Linked DNA regions of Pelagicoccus sp. SDUM812003. The protein of the gene in region 1 interacts with the protein of each later gene in a pairwise test. Links are inferred from orthologs where the notes say so. Each region holds a gene or a part of one and is shown in the gene's direction. Other genes may lie near its edges. The genes, in order: rho and nusG.

The links.
Region 2: the proteins of rho (region 1) and nusG interact in binary tests that used the Escherichia coli proteins (3 or more experiments, as listed by UniProt). The link is inferred for Pelagicoccus sp. SDUM812003 from one-to-one orthologs.

What each region holds. Positions count from the first base shown.
Region 1 is NZ_JARXHY010000007.1:215,754-225,247, reverse strand. What follows is about bases 3,924-6,840. They hold rho (transcription termination factor Rho), read left to right. Parts: upstream 3,924-4,775; coding sequence 4,776-5,906; downstream 5,907-6,840. Other genes in these bases: QEH54_RS11860 (hypothetical protein), read left to right, coding at 6,049-6,840; acs (acetate--CoA ligase), read right to left, coding at 3,924-4,569. Also shown: QEH54_RS11885 (M20/M25/M40 family metallo-hydrolase), read left to right, coding at 1-777; QEH54_RS11880 (DUF1801 domain-containing protein), read right to left, coding at 820-1,224; QEH54_RS11875 (ribose-phosphate pyrophosphokinase-like domain-containing protein), read right to left, coding at 1,251-2,462; more of acs, read right to left, coding at 2,623-3,923; more of QEH54_RS11860, read left to right, coding at 6,841-7,815; QEH54_RS11855 (ATP-binding protein), read left to right, coding at 7,960-9,494. UniProt on the Escherichia coli protein: Facilitates transcription termination by a mechanism that involves Rho binding to the nascent RNA, activation of Rho's RNA-dependent ATPase activity, and release of the mRNA from the DNA template.
Region 2 is NZ_JARXHY010000014.1:150,827-160,318, reverse strand. Bases 5,746-8,660 are described here. They hold nusG (transcription termination/antitermination protein NusG), read left to right. Parts: upstream 5,746-6,872; coding sequence 6,873-7,448; downstream 7,449-8,660. Other genes in these bases: rplJ (50S ribosomal protein L10), read left to right, coding at 8,652-8,660; rplA (50S ribosomal protein L1), read left to right, coding at 7,939-8,631; rplK (50S ribosomal protein L11), read left to right, coding at 7,453-7,878; secE (preprotein translocase subunit SecE), read left to right, coding at 6,644-6,847; tuf (elongation factor Tu), read left to right, coding at 5,746-6,477. Outside these bases: QEH54_RS17800 (dUTPase), read left to right, coding at 1-327; QEH54_RS17795 (hypothetical protein), read left to right, coding at 387-3,095; QEH54_RS17790 (MotA/TolQ/ExbB proton channel family protein), read left to right, coding at 3,156-3,839; QEH54_RS17785 (biopolymer transporter ExbD), read left to right, coding at 3,832-4,275; QEH54_RS17780 (hypothetical protein), read left to right, coding at 4,272-5,036; more of tuf, read left to right, coding at 5,287-5,745; more of rplJ, read left to right, coding at 8,661-9,164; rplL (50S ribosomal protein L7/L12), read left to right, coding at 9,297-9,492. UniProt on the Escherichia coli protein: Part of the processive rRNA transcription and antitermination complex (rrnTAC). The complex forms an RNA-chaperone ring around the RNA exit tunnel of RNA polymerase (RNAP).

The sequences.
Region 1 (9,494 bases):
GGCCGTCGCGTGCTCATCCAAACCAGAAACGGCATCATAAAAGGCGTCACCGGCAAACGCGCCGTGCATCTAATGGATAGCAAGGAACGCGAGAAGGTGCCGCAAATCCACGAGATGTGGATCGATATCGCGGCCAAGGACCGGGCCGACGCCCAGTCCCGCGTGCAAGTGGGAGACGTCGCCACCTACGATCACGAGTTCGCGTTTCTAAACGGCAGCGTGGCCACAGCGCGCGCCTTCGACAACAAGGGCGGTTCCTACATCGTAGGCGAAACCCTGCGACGCCTGTCCAAGGAGAAGGATCAGCTTCAGGCGAAGATCATCTCCGTAGGCAACGCTCAGGAGGAAGTCGGCGTTCGCGGAGCGACCATCTCCAGCTACAACGCCAAGCCGACCTTCGCTGTGGCCGTCGACGTCGGCCACGCCACGGATCACCCCGACTGCGACAAGCGCAAGTTTGGCGAGTTCAAGCTGGGCAAGGGCCCTATCATAACCCGCGGTCCCAATATCAATCCGATCGTATTCAAAAAACTGATCGAGGCCGCGGAAGCGAACGGCATTCCCTACCAGCTCGAAGGCGATCCTCGCCCCACCGGCACCGACGCTCGGGCCATCCAAGTCGCCGGAGCGGGCGTGGCGACCGGACTGATCAGTCTTCCGCTGCGCTACATGCACACGCCAAGCGAGGTGGTCGACCTCCAGGACGTCGAGCACTGCATCCAACTTCTGGTCGCGTTTTCGAAGAGCCTGAAAGCCGGCGAAAACGGAAACTGGTAGCGGACCTCTGATCACGGGCGCCGCCAGAAGACTCCGCGAAGCTCATACTTCGGATTGGATGGCGCCCCGGGCTGACTTGTAGACGAGCTCCTTCAAAACGGACTCGTCCAAATCCGACAAGCGACGGAAGGTCATGCAGCATTTTCCCATCTTGCGCTTTCCGATGCGTTGCATCAGCTGCTCTTCGCCTTCGAAGTCCGACATCAGGTAAAGGCTCAATCCGCGAGCCCGCGGGGCGAAACCGATGCGAAACCACTCGCCTTCACGACCGCTGGCGTAGCGATACCGATAGCTTCCGTAGCCAATCATGCTGTCGCTCCATACCGACGGCTTTAGGCCAGTGAGCTCCTTCATCAAGGCATGCAGAGCCTTGGCGTCGCGACGCAGCTCCGGATCCTCGACCTCGGCCAGCAGCGCCGCTACGGTTTTTCCCTTCGGATTCGCCACCGTTTCCCTTCCTTGCTGTGGCGTCGCTATCCTTCGGACTTGAGCGACTGCAGTTGCTCGCTCAGCCAGATCTTTCGTTTCCAGCGCAGATTCTTCGAGGACATGTCGATCTGATAGAAGCTCTTGCCTTGATCGGGCGACTGGACGCCGAGGATCTTGCATAGCTCCTGGGCGATCCACTTCTCGATCTTGAGAACCACCAGCTTCTTGCGCAGGCGACCCTGCACGTCGCGATTGAGAATGGTTGGAATGGTGTTGAGGGTAAGAATCTCGTTGATGGCGGTGTTCGCCATCTTCACGCGGCCCTCGCCGCTGGCGTAGAAGTGCGTCAGAGCGAAAACCGTGCGGCCCGGATTGCCTTGGCGAAGGAACTGACAGGCTTTGACCACGGTTGAGCCCGTGCGCACCATGTCGTCGAACAGCACCACGTCATGGCCGGAAATGCTTTCAAAGGTGTCTTCGCTCTCCGCGTGCAGCTTGATCTCCACCTCCCGCTCTCCCGTGCGCTCCTTGTCGAGCAGTATGGATTTGGCCTTGGGCAGCCCCAAGCGGCGGTGGATCTCCCTCACGAAATCGCGGGCGCCCTTGTCCGGAGCGCAGAGGGCCAGGCCCTCGCCTTCCGGACCGTAGCTCACGATGTTCGAGTTCAGCAGGTAGTCGACGTAGATGTCGTAGGGGATGAGGTTGTAGAACTGCCCTTCGAACACCCGCGTGAACATGGTTTGCACCGAGGTGGAGTGGTTGTGCACCGTGACCACCCGGTCGACGCCGGCCAGCTTCAGCATCTCCGCGTAGAGCTTCGCGGTGAAAGGCTGGCCATCGAACTTCTTCAGGTCGTCGGTGTCGCGCTCGAAGCCGGTTTCCCCCAAATCGGGGCGGGCTCCGCGGTCCTGGGCGCTGTAGTAGAGATCCGGCTCCACCAGCGTGACCTTCGACGCCCCGTTTTCCTTGGCCGCTCGAGCGATCATGAGCGTGCGCATGGCGAGGCTTTGCCTGCTCATGTTCGGATTGCTGGTGCTGACGATGATGATGCTCTTGCCCTGCAGCTTGTTGCCGATATTCGAGCGGTCGTTTTCGTCGGAAATGAAGCGGGGGCAGAATTCCGAGTTGGCGAACAGCTTCATGCTGATCATGTCGGACACGTCCTCCAGTTGCCCCATGGCGAACGCCACGTCGATGGCGAAAGGGTCATCCGAAGAGTTACCAACGACGATGTGTTTCGGTTCGTTCTCTTTCACAGCTCTCAAATCTAAACAATAGACGCGTTCCTAGAAAAGTCACCCCGCGCCGCATATTTCGGACTGCATCGTCGGGGCTGAATTTGTCGATACGAAAAAGCGGGCCCGCGGGCCCGCTCGGAAAAAATCCGTCGCCTTGGCGAAAAACGCGTGGCGGCGGCTAGTCCTGGGCCTGCAATTGCTTGACCACGCTCAGGTCCTCCAAGGTGGTGGTGTCCTGCTTGATCTCCTTGCCGACCGCGATGTCCTTGAGCAGGCGCCGCATGATCTTGCCGCTGCGCGTTTTCGGCAAGGCCGCGGCGAAGCGAATCTCATCCGGCTTGGAATGCGCTCCGATTTCGTGCCCCACGTGGTCGCGCAGCTCGCGACGCAATTCGTCGGTGCCTTCGAGTCCTTGCTTAAGGGTCACGAAACACACGATGGCGTTGCCCTTGATGTCGTGCGGACGGCCGACGACGGCAGCCTCCGCGACCGAGGGATGACTCACCAAAGCGCTTTCCACTTCGGCGGTGCCGATGCGGTGTCCTGAAACGTTCAATACGTCGTCGATGCGACCGATGATCCAGAAGTAGCCGTCCTTGTCCTGCTTGCAGCCGTCGCCACAGAAATAGACGCCCTTGTATTCGCTCCAGTAGACTTTCTTGTAGCGCTTGTTGTCGCCGTAAAGCGTGCGCAGCATGGAAGGCCACGGCGTGGTGAGCACCAGCTTGCCGTTTTCCCCCTTCTTCACCTCGTTTCCCGCGTCATCGAAAACCTTGGGCACCACGCCAAAGAAAGGAAGTCCTGCCGAGCCGGGCTTCGAAGGGGCCGCTCCTGGGAGCGTAGTGATCATGATACCGCCCGTTTCGGTCTGCCACCATGTATCCACAATTGGACAACGCTCGCCGCCAATGGTTTTATAGTACCAGCGCCAAGCCTCCGGGTTGATGGGCTCGCCCACGGTGCCGAGAAGGCGCAGGGAGCTGAGATCATGTTTCTTGATCGGCTCGTCGCCCCACTTCATGAAAGCGCGAATCGCAGTCGGGGCGGTGTAGAAGATGGTCACGCGGTGGCGTTCCACGATATCCCAAAATCGGTCGACCTCCGGGTAGTTGGGAGCTCCTTCGTAGATCACGTTGGTCGCTCCGTTGCTGAGGATGCCGTAGGTCACGTAGCTGTGGCCGGTGATCCAGCCGATATCCGCAGTGCACCAGTAGGTATCGGTTTCCTTAAGATCGAAAACGTACTTCGACGTCATGGTGGTTCCCAGCAGGTAGCCGCCGCTGGTGTGCAGCACGCCCTTCGGCTTCCCCGTGCTCCCGCTGGTATAAAGGACGAACAACGGCGTCTCCGAATCGAACGCCTTGGCGGCGTGCTTGTGGCTGGCGTCGTTCATCAGGGTGTGATACCAAACATCGCGTCCTACTTTCATGGATACGCGGTGTCCGATATGCTTGACCACGACTACGTTGGTGATGCTCGGGCAACCCTTGACCGCGTCGTCGACGTTCTTCTTGAGCTCCACCACGGAGCCGCGGCGCCAGCCGCCATCCGCGGTCACGATGACCTTCGCTTGGCAATCGTTGACGCGATCCTTGATGGACTCGGAGCTGAATCCGCCGAAAATCACCGTGTGCACAGCGCCGATGCGAGCGCTGGCCAGCATGGCCACCACCGCTTCGCAATTCATCGGCATGTAGATGGCGATACGGTCGCCTTTCTTCACTCCGAGGCCCGTCAACACGTTGGCGAACTTGCAAACCTCCACATGGAGCTGCTTGTAGGTCAAGGTCTTCTGGTCGCCGGTCTCGCCTTCGAAAATCAGGGCGGCCTTGTTCTCCCGAGGGGTGCCGAGATGTCGGTCTACGCAGTTCTCGCAAACATTTAGCTTGCCTCCTACGAACCATTTGGCATGGGGTTCTTTCCACTCGAGCGTTTTACGCCATGGCTTGCGCCATTTCAGCAATTCTTTCGCTTGGGTATTCCAGAACTTTTCCGGAGCGTTTACAGACTCCGAGTAAAGCCGTTTATATTCGGCCAAACTCGAAATGGTAGCCTGCTTCTTAAATTCGGACGAAGGTGCAATTCTTTCACCATCCTTCGACGTAGAAGTGATCTTTTCTGCCACTAGGTCAATCCTCGCTGGTTAGGGTTATTGGGGTTAAGCACAAGCCCCTACATTGCCGCCCTTTCCCCCTCCCGGTCAAGCCTCGGAAAGCACTGACGCACTATACTTTATACACGGATTGGATACGAACCACGACTCTCAACCCTCATCGGTCGCGTATTCGGTTTTCGATACACTCCTAATCAGCCTCCCAACAACGCTTCTCAATGGATAGCGAAAACGAGCAAACAGACAATACCATCACCGTCGAGGGCGTCCTCGAAGTCACTAAGAAGAAGACCGGCCAGCTGCTCGACATGAGCAAAAACGGCCGCCAGCGCCCCACCGATCCATTCGTACCCAAGGAGTTGATCCGCCGCTTCAAGCTCCGTTCCGGAAACTACATCGTCGCTCAAGCCACCGCGGATCCCCGCTTCCAGAACCCTAAGGTTCGCTACGTGGAAAGCGTGGACGGCATGCCGGTGGACGAGCGCCGAAAGGTGATGCCCTTCACCCAGCTCACCACCATCACGCCGGAGGAGCAGATTCGTCTGGAAACCGATGGCAAGCGCATGACCACTCGCGCCATGGACCTCTTCTGCCCCATCGGCAAAGGCACCCGCGGTCTTATCGTGGCCCCGCCACGAACAGGCAAGACCACCTTGCTCACTCACATCGCCCAAGGCATCAACGCCAACCACCCGGAGATCCACCTGATGATCCTGCTGGTCGACGAGCGCCCGGAGGAAGTGACCGATTTCCGCAGAAACATCGAGGCGGAAGTCTGGGCCTCCTCCAATGACGAGGATCTGCAAAGCCACCTGCGCGTAGCCGACCTCTGCATCGAGCGGGCCAAGTGCCTGGTGGAATGCGGCAAGGACGTGGTCATCCTGATGGACTCCATCACTCGACTGGCTCGCGCTCACAATTCCGCCAAGAAGTCCGGACGCACCATGTCAGGCGGTCTGGACATCCGGGCCTTGGAAAAGCCGCGTCAGATCTTCGCGGCGGCTCGCAACACCGAAGAAGCCGGCAGCCTGACCATCGTAGCTTCCGCCCTGATCGAAACCGGCAGCCGCATGGACGAACTCATCTTCCAGGAATTCAAGGGCACCGGCAACATGGAGATGGTGCTCAACCGCAAGATCGCCGACATGCGCATCTACCCAGCCATGGACATCGCCACCTCCGGCACCCGCCGCGAGGAGCTGCTCATCCCGGAAGAAAAGCTCGAAGGCATCCACTTCTTCCGCCGCGCCCTGGTTCAGCAAAAGCCCGAAGAGGCCGCCGAAACCATGCTCACTCGACTCTCCAAGACTGAATCCAATCAAGACCTCCTCGATCTGATCAGTCGTTAAAACGGCGCCAAGAGCGCCATCTCTACATAATAAACCCCTTGCGAAGCGCTTAACGCTTGATCTGCCACAAGGACTCGCAAGAAAAAGAACGTTTCCTCTGTCGTCCGCCCCTAAGCGGACACCATCACAGTTCTCTCTCTCTATGGATAGTTTCTCCGAACAGTGCCTCGACATGGCTCGCTCCATGCTCAGCCACAATTTGGATTCCATCAATCCCGATGGAACCATCACACCTGTCGAAGGTGAAGATTCGCGTCTGGATGAATCAGGTCACGCTGCTCTAGCCATCGGAGAGTTCTATCGGGCAACCGGAGAAACCGAGCTGGACGGCAAGGACCTGATCGATCTCGCGGCTCGTTGCATCACCGCCCAGGCCTTCCGCGATCCCCCGCAGGAAAACGGCTTGGCCTACGCCGCCCTCGGCCTGCTCTCCTTCGGTCCATCCAAGGAGCGCAACCCGGTCTGGGAGCGCCTGGTGGACGAGACCCGCGAGCACCTCGATCGTCTGCTGCTCAACCGCAGCGACTACAACAACCACTGGCAGGCCTTCAACATCGCCAAGGCCGTATGCCGCTTCTCCCTCGGTCTTTCCAAGAAGGACGAGACCGGCCGCCTCATCGAGCGCTTCCTTTCCCGCATCCAAGAGACCAGCTCCAACGGCTACTTCGACGACGTGGACGAAGAAGGCATCGGCGGCTCCTTCTCCCTCTACGGCGTGATGTCCTTCGTTTTCATCCGCCAGGCCCTGCAGCTGCATAGCAACCCCGGCCTGCGCGACCGCAAGCTCCCTTCGCTGCGCACCTTCGCCGAAAAGTACATCAAGCTGCTTCCCGATCTGGTGCGCGAAGACGGTCTGGGCTGGTCCTTCTCCAACAACGGCGGCGCCTACGGCCAGATGCACCTCATCAGCCTGCTCATGCAAGGCTTCCGCGACGGCTGGGTTCCCGAAGACAAGAAGAGCAAGTACTTCGACCTGCTGCGTCGCCTGTTCTATAACTTCTACGTGACCTTCCTCGACCAGGAGCACGGCTACCTGGTGGTTCGCGACGAGGAGCGCACCGCCTACCCGAAGCACACCACCCGTTTGGCCAACTTCGACGGAGCTCGCTACCTCAGCCAATGGTCGCGTCTCTCCAAGCAGATCGACGCTCCGCCCGCCGCGGCCCCAGAGCCGTTCAAGTCCGGCTGCCGCTTCGTCATCTTCGACAAGTCCAACAAGAAGGAACAAGGCCTCCTGCTCTACCGCAACGTGGACTCCGGGCTGCAGCTGCAGATGCCGCTGATCTCTTCCAATGGGACTCCCACCGCGGACTGCCTTCCCTTCCCGCACTCGCCGGGCGTCTTCGACTGGCCGAACAACAGCTACCTGCCTATCATGGTGCCGGAGCTGACCGTTGGCGAAAACGTGTTCGTGCCTGCCTACTACGGCAAGAAGTGCACCACTGGCCTCGGCTTCAAGCGCTCCTTCTACTTCCGCTACGAGCAGCCGGAGTTCATCAACACCGAAGAGAAGATCGTTCCGGGTCTGGGCACCGTGAAGGTCAACTGGACCTTCGCTGGCAACCAGATCTCCTGCGAGTTCATCTACACGGTGAAGAACCAGATCACCCTCGATCGCTTCCGCTACGTGCTGGCCATCGGATCTCCGCACTCCCGCTACCGCGTGGACTCCTGCCCGATGCTTGGCGCGGAAGGCCTGCGCTGCACCGTGCAGAAGGACGACTTCCAGGGCACCTGGAAGGAGACCGAAGTGGTGACCAACGACCGCAACTACCGGACCAACTACGGAAACCTGCACTACCTGCAGATCCTCGAGCGCGACCATCCGCTCATCATGCGTCCCGGTCAGACCTACCGCTTCGCCGCCTCCTTCGATCCCGACATCATCGCCGTCGGCGAAACCGAATAGGCGCTTCGCCGCCCGTCGCCTCCCTTTGCAAACGCCGCGTCTTCGGATGCGGCGTTTTCGTTTGGGGTCTTCTGCCAACGAGGCATCCGTAGTGTTACGAAACATTTGCAGTTGCGCTGCAGAGCGAATACGCTGCCCAGTCGCATGCCCCCTTCTCTCCTCCGCTTCCTTGGACTAGCAGCGATTGTCGCTGGTCTGCTCCTTCGTTCCCTCTATGGCGAGCAGCCCTACTCGCCTGCCCGAACCGATCCGAACCTGGAGAGTTGGCGCTGGACGGAGTTTCCCTTTCTCGACGGTCGCGGAGTGTCTTACATGACCGAATCTCCGGCAAACACCTTCTGGTTTGGCGGAGCCGGATCCATCTACCGCTACGACGGCTACGAAGTGCGCGAATTCGGTCCGGCAACCGGCTTCCTCGGGACCGCGACCCTCAGTCTCGAAACCTCGCCCTCCGGCGACCTCTACGCTGGAAGCGATCAAGGGCTCTTCCGATTCGAAGGGGAGCGGTGGATACCCGTGCTCGCAAGCCACACGCCGGGACGCGTGCAGATCCGAGAAATCAGCTTTCTGCCCGACGGCGCCGTGCTGGTAGGCATCGGCGAGAGAGAAGAGAACGAAGACACGCCTCGAAACTGGCATGGCCTAGGCCTCATTCGAGGCGACCAGATGAAACTCTACTCCGCCGCCACCCCTGCCAGAGACGACTTCTACGGCACGGTCCAGAACCTGACAGCGGTTTCTCCACCCGAGGAAATCGGTATCATGATGTCGGATACGAAAGAGCTAAACGTCACCTCGAGTCTCGTGGCCAGCGATGGATCCGTCTACGCGGTGATCTCGAAAAACAATGGCGACAACAACCACATCGCGCGTTTCGCCTACGCGCCAGACTCCTTCGAGCTCACGCTGCAAGACGCCTTCTTCCGGGCCGATGGGATCAGCATCGATAGCCTATCGAACCTCATCGAGAGCGAAGACGGCGAGATTTGGGCAACCAGCAACAGCGCTGTGAGCGGGATCAGCCGCTGGAACGGCTCCACTTGGTCGCATCTCCGGATCACGGACCATTTTCCCGGCTCCGAGCTGTTCTACCACTCCCTCCGGTCGAGCGACGGGGCCATTTGGGTAGACGGCTTCGGCCAGTACTTCGTGTTCCGCTCGGGAAGCTGGACCAAGTACGCGGCGCCAGAAGTCCCGCTCACCTCGAACAATCGCATCAACTTCTTCGAAGCGGCCGACGGGGCCATGTGGCTGATCGCTAGCAACTCCAAGGTCTTTCGACTGGACTACGCCAGCCGCAGCTGGAAAACCCTGAAGGGCCTCGCCTTTCAACTGGAAACGCCGGCTGGAGAGAGCTACTACTTGACCGAGGAGGGGCGCGTAGCGCGAGAGTCGGACGACGTCTGGACCAGCTACGGCACGGAGGACGGTCTCATCGACGCTCCCGTCAGGTTGTTTCTGACATCCTATGGCGAGCTGTGGGCCATCGGCAGCCACCGAAAAGACGCCGCCCTCTCCTATCGCGATTCGAAAGGAAACTGGAACATCCTTTCCTTTCCTAGCCTTTCCTGGGGGCTCGATCATCGGGCGGCGTTCGAAGACCGATCAGGCCGACTTTATTTCGCCGCGGCCGTCGACACCAGCCCCGAACAAGAGCCAGGCATCATCCGCTTCAATCG
Region 2 (9,492 bases), on another replicon or contig:
GCGCGTATCGGCGTGAACCTCAAGGACATCGGAGAGGAAAAGCAGACCGAGTGGGTGCTCAACTACACGCGGGCCATGCAGCAGGAGATTTGCGAGCTGATCGATTCGGTGCCGTGGAAGTGGTGGGCGAAATACCAGGAGTTTGACAAGCAGAACGCCAGGGTGGAGGTGATCGACCTTTTCCATTTTCTCATTTCGTTGGCTCAGACGCTGGGCATGAGCGCGGACGACGTTTTCGCCGCTTACGTGGCGAAGAACAAGGTGAACCACCAGCGTCAGGACAGTGGCTACTCCCAGAAAGATGAATCGGATTCGCGCCACATTTAGGTCGAATCCGGGTCTAGGGATCGATTTTTGACCGTTTCGGTGAGGACGGATTAATCGCTATGGCTTCGCTTTTCTCAATCCATCGTTTTCGTTCGCCCAAGCGAGGGGGCTTCCTTCGCTTGTTGCGCGTGGTCGTCTGGCTGCCGATTTCGCTTTGTTCGCTGGGCGGCCAGGAGCTGGATTTGGATGGGGACATACCGTTCACCCAGGGCGATCCGGTGGAGTCTGCTCGAGCTGAGCGGGACGCGATTTTGAAGGCTGCCAGCGCTCGGCGGGCGTTGGGGGTCGGCTTGTATGACGTTGCCTTTGATTTGGCTCGCGATGCGGGGGAGAGTCTGGCTGCTGGCGATTTGTGGATCGGCAACCGCTTCGTCGAGATCGACGCTTTGCTGGCGCAGTCGCGCTGGATCGAGGCGGCCGAGCGTTTGGACGGTCTGCAAGGGCGAGCTGAAGGCGGAGCGGTTTCCCGGGTGGCCTTGAGGCGGGCGATGATCGCCTTCGCTGAAATCGATGTCGACGCGGTGAAGCGCCACCTTGCCAAGGTGAAGCGGGAGGCGCTGCGCTCTGGAGATGGAGCGTGGTACTGGTTTTTGCGGGGCTGGGTGCAGACGAATGAAAGCGGGCTGCAAGCGGGCAGCGAGGCTTATGCGAGGGCCCGGGAGCTGGCTGATGAGGAGTCGCCCGCCTTGGGGGCTCAGATCAGCCTGCTGGTGTTTCGAAGCCGTTTGAAGACGCGGGCCGCGGGAGCGGAGACCATCGCCCAGCTGCAGAATGCCATGTTGGAGAACGCGGAGCGCGAGGTCGGCTACCTCTACGCCCAGCAGCTTGCAGTAGCGCTGTTCGACAATGGACGTGTGGAGCAGGCCATCCAGCTGATTCGTTCCCGTCTCGAGCAGGTGCCGCCGGAGTTGCCGCGTATCCGGGCCCAGTTCCGTTTGCTGGCCACCATGGCGGCTGGCCTGGATCGGCTTGAGGGCGGTCAGGCCTTTCGCGAGCTGATTTTCGAGAACCGATTCCCGGAGTTGATGACGATCGCCTTGCAGCAGGTGTTCAGTCGGGCTCGCGTGGAGGAGTCGGCGGATCACGAGCTGCTCAGGGCGGTGTTGGACGAACTGATCGCCTTGGGAGATCGGCATGCCTTGGTGGACCAGGCGCTTTACTATCGAGCGGTGTTTCGGTTCATGGAGGAGGATTACGTCGGGGCTGAGGAGGATGCGGCTACCTTGGGGCAGCGGTTTCCAGGCTCGAGCTATCGGCGCGGCATGCTGGCCCTTCAAGCCTCTTCGGCCTGGAATCGAAATCGCTACCGAACGGCGGCGAGCTACCTGCAGCAGATGCGCGACGAGTTCGCCGACCTGACCGTCGACTCTCGCCTTTCGGCTTTGATTGCGGACTGCTACTTGCGGGCTGGGCTGCAGTCGAACACGCGGGAGGACTTTCGCAACGCGGCTGAGGCCTACGCCAACGCCTTGAGCAATGTGAGCAACCCCTCCGACGGCGGGCCGTTGTTTTTCCAGCTGATCTATGCTCGTCTCGGTGCGGGCCAGTTGGAGCAGGCTTTGGCTTCGATCGACAATCCGGAGCTGCGGGTGCTGGCCGGGGACGAGATGATTTGGCGGGCGGAATGGAAGGCGATCAACGAGATGCGCCGCGTGCAGCGCGTCTCGGAAGCGTACGAGCGGGTCCAGTTCGCCATCGGGGGTACGGAGGAGTCGCCGGAGCTTCATCTTCGCATGCTCTGGCTGGCGGCCCGTTTGTCGTCCGTGGCGGGCGAGCCGGAGGACACTGTGGAATGGGTGGAAATGGTGGACGCTTTCGCTCAGAGCGAGCAAGCGGACCAGGTCGACGCGGATCTTTTGGGGCGGGTGCGCGCGAGCTGCCTGCTGTCGCTAGCCGAGTCGCGATTCGCTCTGATCGAGCCTGAGGCCGCGGTGGCGCTGCTGGAGCGTTTGCGACAGGAATACGCTGGTTCGGAGCCGGCTCTGTTTTCCTACATCGCCCAGGCGCGCTACCTCTCCTCGATCAATCGCACTGTCGAGGCCCAGCAGCTGCTGGTGTCGCTCGCCGACGAGTACCGCGACAATCGCCTGGCTCCGACAGCGCTTTTCGAAGCGGCGCTCAATGCCGAGCAACGTGGGGAGGACGCCTATCTCGACGAGGCCAACAAGCTGCTGCAGCGCATCGTGAACGACTATCCGGAGAGCGAGATGGTGTATCGAGCTCGGCTGATGCAGGCCGATCTGCTGCGCCGTTTGAACAAGTTCGATTCCGCGGAGCGCATCTACTACTTGCTGGAAAACGAGTATGCGGATCGTCCTGACCGCTTTCTGGCCCAGCTCTCGATGGCCGACACGCTGATCGCTCAGGCGGACAAGGATCCGCGCAAGTTCGGGGCGGCGATTTCGCGTTTGGAGCTGCTGATGGACCTGCCGGAAACCTCTTCCAACGCCCCGTTGGACCTGCGGGTCGAAGCTGGCTTCAAGCTTGGTCAAGCGTGGCGGACTCGAGGGGAGGTGGACAAGGCCAAGCAGGTGCTGTGGTCCCTTTACGACTCCATGGTCCTGGACGACAATCAGCTTCGCTTCCTTACCCGCAACGGCCGCTACTGGCTTTCGCGCTGCTTGTTCTCGCTGGCGGAAATCATGAAGGAGGAGGGCGAGGTGGACAAGGCCATGGACTTTTACCAAGTGGTGATCCAGCACCGTCTGTACGGGCGAGAGCTGGCTCGCGTGAGGCTCGAGCCCTTGCGTGAACCGCTGGAGAATTGAGTTGCTATGGCCAGCGCTCTGGCGGTTTTGTTCTGAATTTTACCTCAACGCGTTTTATCGATGGAATCTCTGCAGATCGAGTTGTTCGACACCTTTCGCCAAGGCGGCCTGGTGATGTGGCCCCTATTCGCATTGAGTCTGGTGGCTCTCGTGGTGTTCGTGGAGCGTCTGCTGTTTTTGCATCGCCATCAGATTCGATCCAAGGAGTTCCTCTCCGGCATCGAGAATTCCTTGACCAAGGGCCGGCTGATCGAGGCCTTGACCATCTGCCAGGACACGCCAGGCCCAGCGGCGGCGATGGTGAAGGCGGGACTGATGCACTTTCGCGAGAGCGATGCGGAAATCCGGGAGGTCGTGCGCGAAGCGGCCGTGGTGGAGCTCGGCCCAGTGAAGCGGCGTATCGGGGCCTTGTACGCAATCGCTCAGGTCGCTCCCATCTTCGGCGTGCTGGGCACGGTGATCGGCATGATCGACAGTTTCATGCAATACGAGCGTCAGGGCGTCTATGTGCATGCTGGGCAATTGGCAAGTGGCGGTTGGCAGGCCTTGGTGAGCACGGCTACCGGTCTGGCCTTGGGGGCGGTAGCAATCTTGGCGCATCATTTCCTCGTCGGCAGAATTCGCTCCGTGGCCCACGAGATGGAGTGGCTGGCTCAGGAACTCATGGTGATGTTCGCCCGGGCGAAGCACCGCTCGGAGCCAGTGTCACTACCGACGGAAAAGGAGACGGAAGGCGATGCTTGAGCTTGAACGCGAACTGCCTAGACGAGCCCGGCTGAGTTTTTGGCCCTTCGTCGACCTGTGCGCCATCGGGCTCTTTTTCGCTCTTTTCAGCTCGAAGTTCGTCATGGCGCCGGGAGTGACCTTGGCCTTGCCCGAAGCGCAAAGCTCTCAGGTGGCGATCGCGTCGGTCTACGAAGTGATCACCGTCACTGAGGTGAAAGGGGAGGAAATGATCTTCTTCAAGGATAGCGTGCTGGATCTGGTATCGCTGGGCAAGCTGCTGGAAGAGCGCGGACCGGCTCAGGCGGGTGCCACACTGCTGGTGAAAGCGGATGTGCGGGTATCCATGCAGACGCTGAGTTCCTTGTGCGAACTTGCCATCAGCGCCGGCTATGCTCGGGTGCAGCTGGCCACCGAGGAGCAGCGTGTGGAAGGGGGAGGAGTCGGAATTCGATGAGCGTTCGCGCCGGGAAGCGTCGTTTTGGCAGGACCCTGCGCTGGACTGTCGCGTGCAGTTTCGCGTTGCTGTTCCATTTGGCCCTCTACTGGAGCGTTTCCTTGACCATGGATTCGAACCGATCCCTGCGCCGCGAGACCCGTCAGTTCACCGAAATCCGATACCTCGACCAGGAAACCACGGAGGAGTCGGACCTGCTGACCCAGCGCATGACCTTGTTCGATCCGCGGCCCTTGCTGCTGCCGACGCGCTGGAACGCGTCCAACGCCCGCTACCTGACCAACACTCTGGAGGAGGAGGGAGCCATCTTCACCGATTTCTCGCCCATGTTCGAGTTGGAGGATGGCAACTATGTAGACGATTTCGGAATAGCCGCGGCCAACTACGACCGCCTCTCCTTGGCTCAGGTGAACTTCGACCTGCCGCTTTTTCATCAGCTCGGTAGAACGGAGTTCGAATCGGACTATCAGCAGGAGGAGGGGGCCTTGCTCACGCTGACCGATCCCGGGACGGGCAGAGAGATTTCGCAGACCTTTATATATAGCAACGAGATCGCCTCGCTCACCGAGCAATGGCCCGCCTGGGGCATCGCCACATTCATGGCGGTCGTCGAGAAAAGCTTTCTTGTAGGCGGGCTCTCGGTGCTGGAGAGTTCTGGTTTTGACGAGGTCGACCAGCGTTTACGGGGGATCGCGAAGAGTTATTTTCCTGATCTTAAACAACTTGAGGATGGAGTGTACCTATTGCAGGTGGTCCCGTGAAAACCCTTCGAATTTTTCTGATATTGTAGTTGACGGGTAAAAACCCGCTGCGCATGTTCTCGTTTCTTTTTTTTCAGATCCACTTCTCGGAATGCCCTTGTAGCTCAGCCGGTAGAGCGCGTCCTTGGTAAGGACGAGGTCGGCGGTTCAAGTCCGCTCGAGGGCTCCATTTCGGGATCGGCAGGTTCCTCCGGTGGGTCTAAGCACATCTGGGACCAATTTTTAAAACTAACATAACTCACAACCAAAAATGGCTAAAGGAACCTTCGAAAGAACGAAACCACACGTTAACGTCGGCACTATCGGTCACGTTGACCACGGCAAAACCACGCTGACCACTTCTATCTTGGCAGTGCAGGCGTCCAAGGGTCTTGCAGAGCTCAAGAGCTACGCGGACATCGCTAAGGGTGGTACCGTTCGTGACGACTCCAAGATCGTAACCATCTCCGTCGCCCACGTTGAGTACGAGTCCGACAAGCGTCACTACGCTCACGTAGACTGCCCAGGCCACGCTGACTTCGTTAAGAACATGATCACTGGCGCGGCTCAGATGGACGGAGCGATCCTCGTTGTGAGCGCTGCAGACGGCCCGATGCCGCAGACTCGCGAGCACATCCTTCTCGCTCGTCAGGTAGGTGTACCGAAGATCGTGGTATTCCTCAACAAGTGTGACCTCATCGACGACGAAGAGCTTCTCGAGCTCGTCGAAATGGAAGTTCGCGAACTGCTCGACAAGTACGATTTCCCAGGCGACGACACCACCGTTATCCGTGGTTCCGCTGCTCAGGCCCTCGAAGGCACCGACGAAGGCAAGGCTCACATCCAGGCTCTCATGGACGCTATCGACGCCGACATCCCCGAGCCGGAGCGCGAAGTCGACAAGCCTTTCTTGATGTCTGTCGAAGACGTTTTCTCCATCACTGGTCGTGGTACCGTCGCTACCGGCCGTATCGAGCGTGGTGTGATCAAGGTGGGTGAGGAAGTTGAGATCGTCGGTCTCAAGGACACTCAGAAGTCCACTGTCACCGGCGTTGAAATGTTCCGCAAGATGCTCGACCAAGGTCAGGCTGGCGACAACGTTGGCATCCTTCTTCGCGGTATCGACAAGGACGCTATCGAGCGCGGTCAGGTGCTCGCCAAGCCAGGTTCGATCACTCCTCACCACAAGGGCAAGGCTGAGATCTACGTCCTTTCCAAGGAAGAAGGCGGACGTCACACTCCATTCTTCAACGGCTACCGTCCTCAGTTCTACTTCCGTACGACTGACGTGACTGGTGTATGCCAGCTTCCGGAAGGTGTCGAAATGGTAATGCCAGGCGACAACATCTCCATCGAAGTTGACCTCACCAAGCCGATCGCGATGGAAGCTGGTCAGCGCTTCGCGATCCGCGAAGGCGGTCGTACCATCGGTGCTGGTCGTATCACCGAGATCGTCGAGTAGTCGATTTTCGAATAGTTAATTTCCTTTGCCGGAGCCCGTCCCTCGGGTTCCGGCGATTGTATTTGGTTTTTATTGGCATAGGGTAGTGGCTCAATTGGTAGAGCATCGGTCTCCAAAACCGAGGGTTGGGGGTTCGAGTCCCTCCTGCCCTGCCATCTTTTTATAAATGAAAAATCCATTTCGCAGCATTCGCATCTTCACCGGTGAAACGATTACGGAGCTCAAGAAGTCCAGCTGGCCTTCTTTCGCCGAGCTGCGCGAGTCCACTGTGGTTGTGCTGATCGCGATCGCGATCATGGGTATTTTCATCGCCGTATCCGACTTCTCTCTCGCGAACGTGGTCAACCTGTTCACGAGCTGGATGCGCTAAACACTCGAACTCCAACACTCTCCCCATGGCTGAAACCAGCGCAAAGTCAGGCGCCGCTTGGTACGTTATTCAGACCCTTTCCAATCAGGAAGGGAAGGTAAAGCGCTACCTGGACAAGTTCATCGCCGAAGAGGAGATGGAGGACTACGTATTCGAAGTCCTCGTGCCCACTGAGACCGTGACGGAAGTCAAGAACGGCAAGAAGACTCAGATGGTGCGCAAGTTCTATCCAGGCTACGCATTCGTTCACATGCGTCTATACGATGAGAACGGAAAGCTGATGAACAAGCCTTGGTACTTCGTTCGCGAAACCGCGGGCGTCATCAATTTCGTAGGCGGAGACCGTCCAACGCCTCTCAAAAAGTCGGAGATCGACACGATTCTCCGGCAAGTGGAAGCCGCCACGGGCAAGGAAACACCGAAGGTACAGTTCGAGGTTGGAGAAGAGGTCAAGATTACGGATGGCCCGTTCCTCAACCTCAATGGCCGCATCGACGAGATCGACCCGGAAAAGGGCAAGCTCAAGGTGTCGGTCTCGATCTTCGGAAGATTCACTCCAGTCGAGCTGGAGTATTGGCAAGTCGAACGCTTAACAAGCTAAACAAATGGCAAAGAAAGTCACAGGAACCATTCGCCTACAACTCCCTGCCGGCGGCGCCAATCCAGCGCCTCCCGTTGGTCCAGCCCTTGGCGCGGCTGGGGTCAACATCATGGCCTTCTGCAAGGAGTACAATGCGAAGACGCAGGACAAGGCGGGTCTGATCCTCCCTGTCGTAATCACTGTCTATCAGGACAAGTCTTTCACTTTCGTACTGAAGTCCCCTCCAGCATCCGTGCTTCTCAAGAAGGCGGCCGGTCTGGCCAAGGGCTCGGGCGTTCCCAACCGCGACAAGGTTGGCAAGGTCACGAAAGCTCAGATTCTCGAGATCGTCGAAACCAAGAAAGCCGATCTCAACGCTTCGGACCCGGAAATGGCGGCGCGTATCATCGAAGGTACCGCTCGTTCCATGGGTATCGAAGTAGAGGGCTAACACAGCAAACAAACCTCAACGCGGGAGCCGTGCAGGCGTTCGCACCGCAAGGAGTACTAAATGGTAAAACTATCCAAGAAGTTTCGCGCAGCGTCTGAAGCTGCCGATCTTAGCAAGGAATACACGATCGCCGAGGCTGTAGAGGTCTTGGCTAAGTTGCCTAAGGCGAAGTTCGACGAGACCATCGAAATCTCGATGAAGCTCGGCGTCGATCCCCGCAAGGGCAACGAGATGGTGCGTGGCACGGTGATGCTTCCCCACGGCAGCGGCAAGACGGTGCGCGTTCTCGCATTCACTTCGGATCCTGAAGCGGCCAAGGCCGCCGGGGCCACCGAAGCGGGTCTCGAAGACATGATCGCCAAAGTTCAGGGTGGCTGGTTCGACTTCGACGTGGCCGTCGCCACTCCGGACGCCATGAAGGAAGTGCGCAAGATCGCTCGCGTGCTCGGACCGAAAGGCCTCATGCCGAACCCGAAGGCTGGCACCGTTTCCGACGACATCGCCAAGGCGATCAACGAAGTGATGGCTGGTCGCGTCGAGTACAAGGTCGACAAGAACGCCTCTCTCGGCGTCGGCGTCGGCAAGCGTTCTTTCAACAACGAGCAGGTGGCTGAAAACCTCGGTGCGCTTTTGGAAGCCGTAGGCAAGGCTCGTCCGTCCGTATTCAAGGGCCGCTACATCAAGAGCGTCTACATTTCCGCAACCCAGACTCCTGGCATCAAGCTCGCCGGTTCGGAGTTCGCGAAATACTAAGCCCAGGAGGATCGCATACCATGAGACCTGAAAAGAAATTTCTCGTTGAAGAAGTAAACACTCACCTCGACAAGTCCGACTACATGTTCCTCGCCAATTACGAGCGAGCCACCGTGGTCGACATCGCTGAGCTCCGCGACGAGCTCAACAAGGAAGAGGCCGAGTTCCACGTAATCAAGAACAACATCCTTAAGGTTGCCGCCCGCGACCGCGGCTATCCGGAAATCGACGAGCACCTCGCTGGTCAAAACGCTATCGTCATCGGTGGCAAGAATCCCTCCGGCGTGGCCAAGATCCTGACCAAGTACTTCGACAAGAAGGACAAGATGGACGTCAAGGTGGGCATTCTTAGCGCCCAGCGTCTAGACAGGGATGAAATCGTGGCCCTTTCCAAGCTGCCAAGCCTGGAAGCTCTCCGGGCCCAGCTGCTCGGTCTGCTCAGCCAGCCCGCGCAGAGCCTGGTGTTCGTCCTCAACGGCGTGCCGCAGGCCATGCTCAACGTGCTGCAGGCCAAAGCCGACAAGGGCGAATAAGACTCGTTTCATATCAACACTTTCGAGGGCTTGGATGCCTTCGTCTCAACAAAACCATAACACAAAGATTCAGGCTAGGGGCCTATGCTCTTAAACGAGGAGATCGCTCCGAACTAGCCGATCACTACGAAGATGGCAGACATCAATAAAGAAGACGTAATCGAATGGCTCAGCGGCCAGACCGTACTCGAAATCGCAGGTCTCGTTAAGGACCTCGAAGAAAAGTGGGGCGTATCCGCAGCTGCTCCCGTAGCTGTTGCTGCAGCTCCTGGCGCTGGCGGTGAAGCTGCTGCTCCTGCAGAAGAAAAGACTGAGTTCGACGTAATCC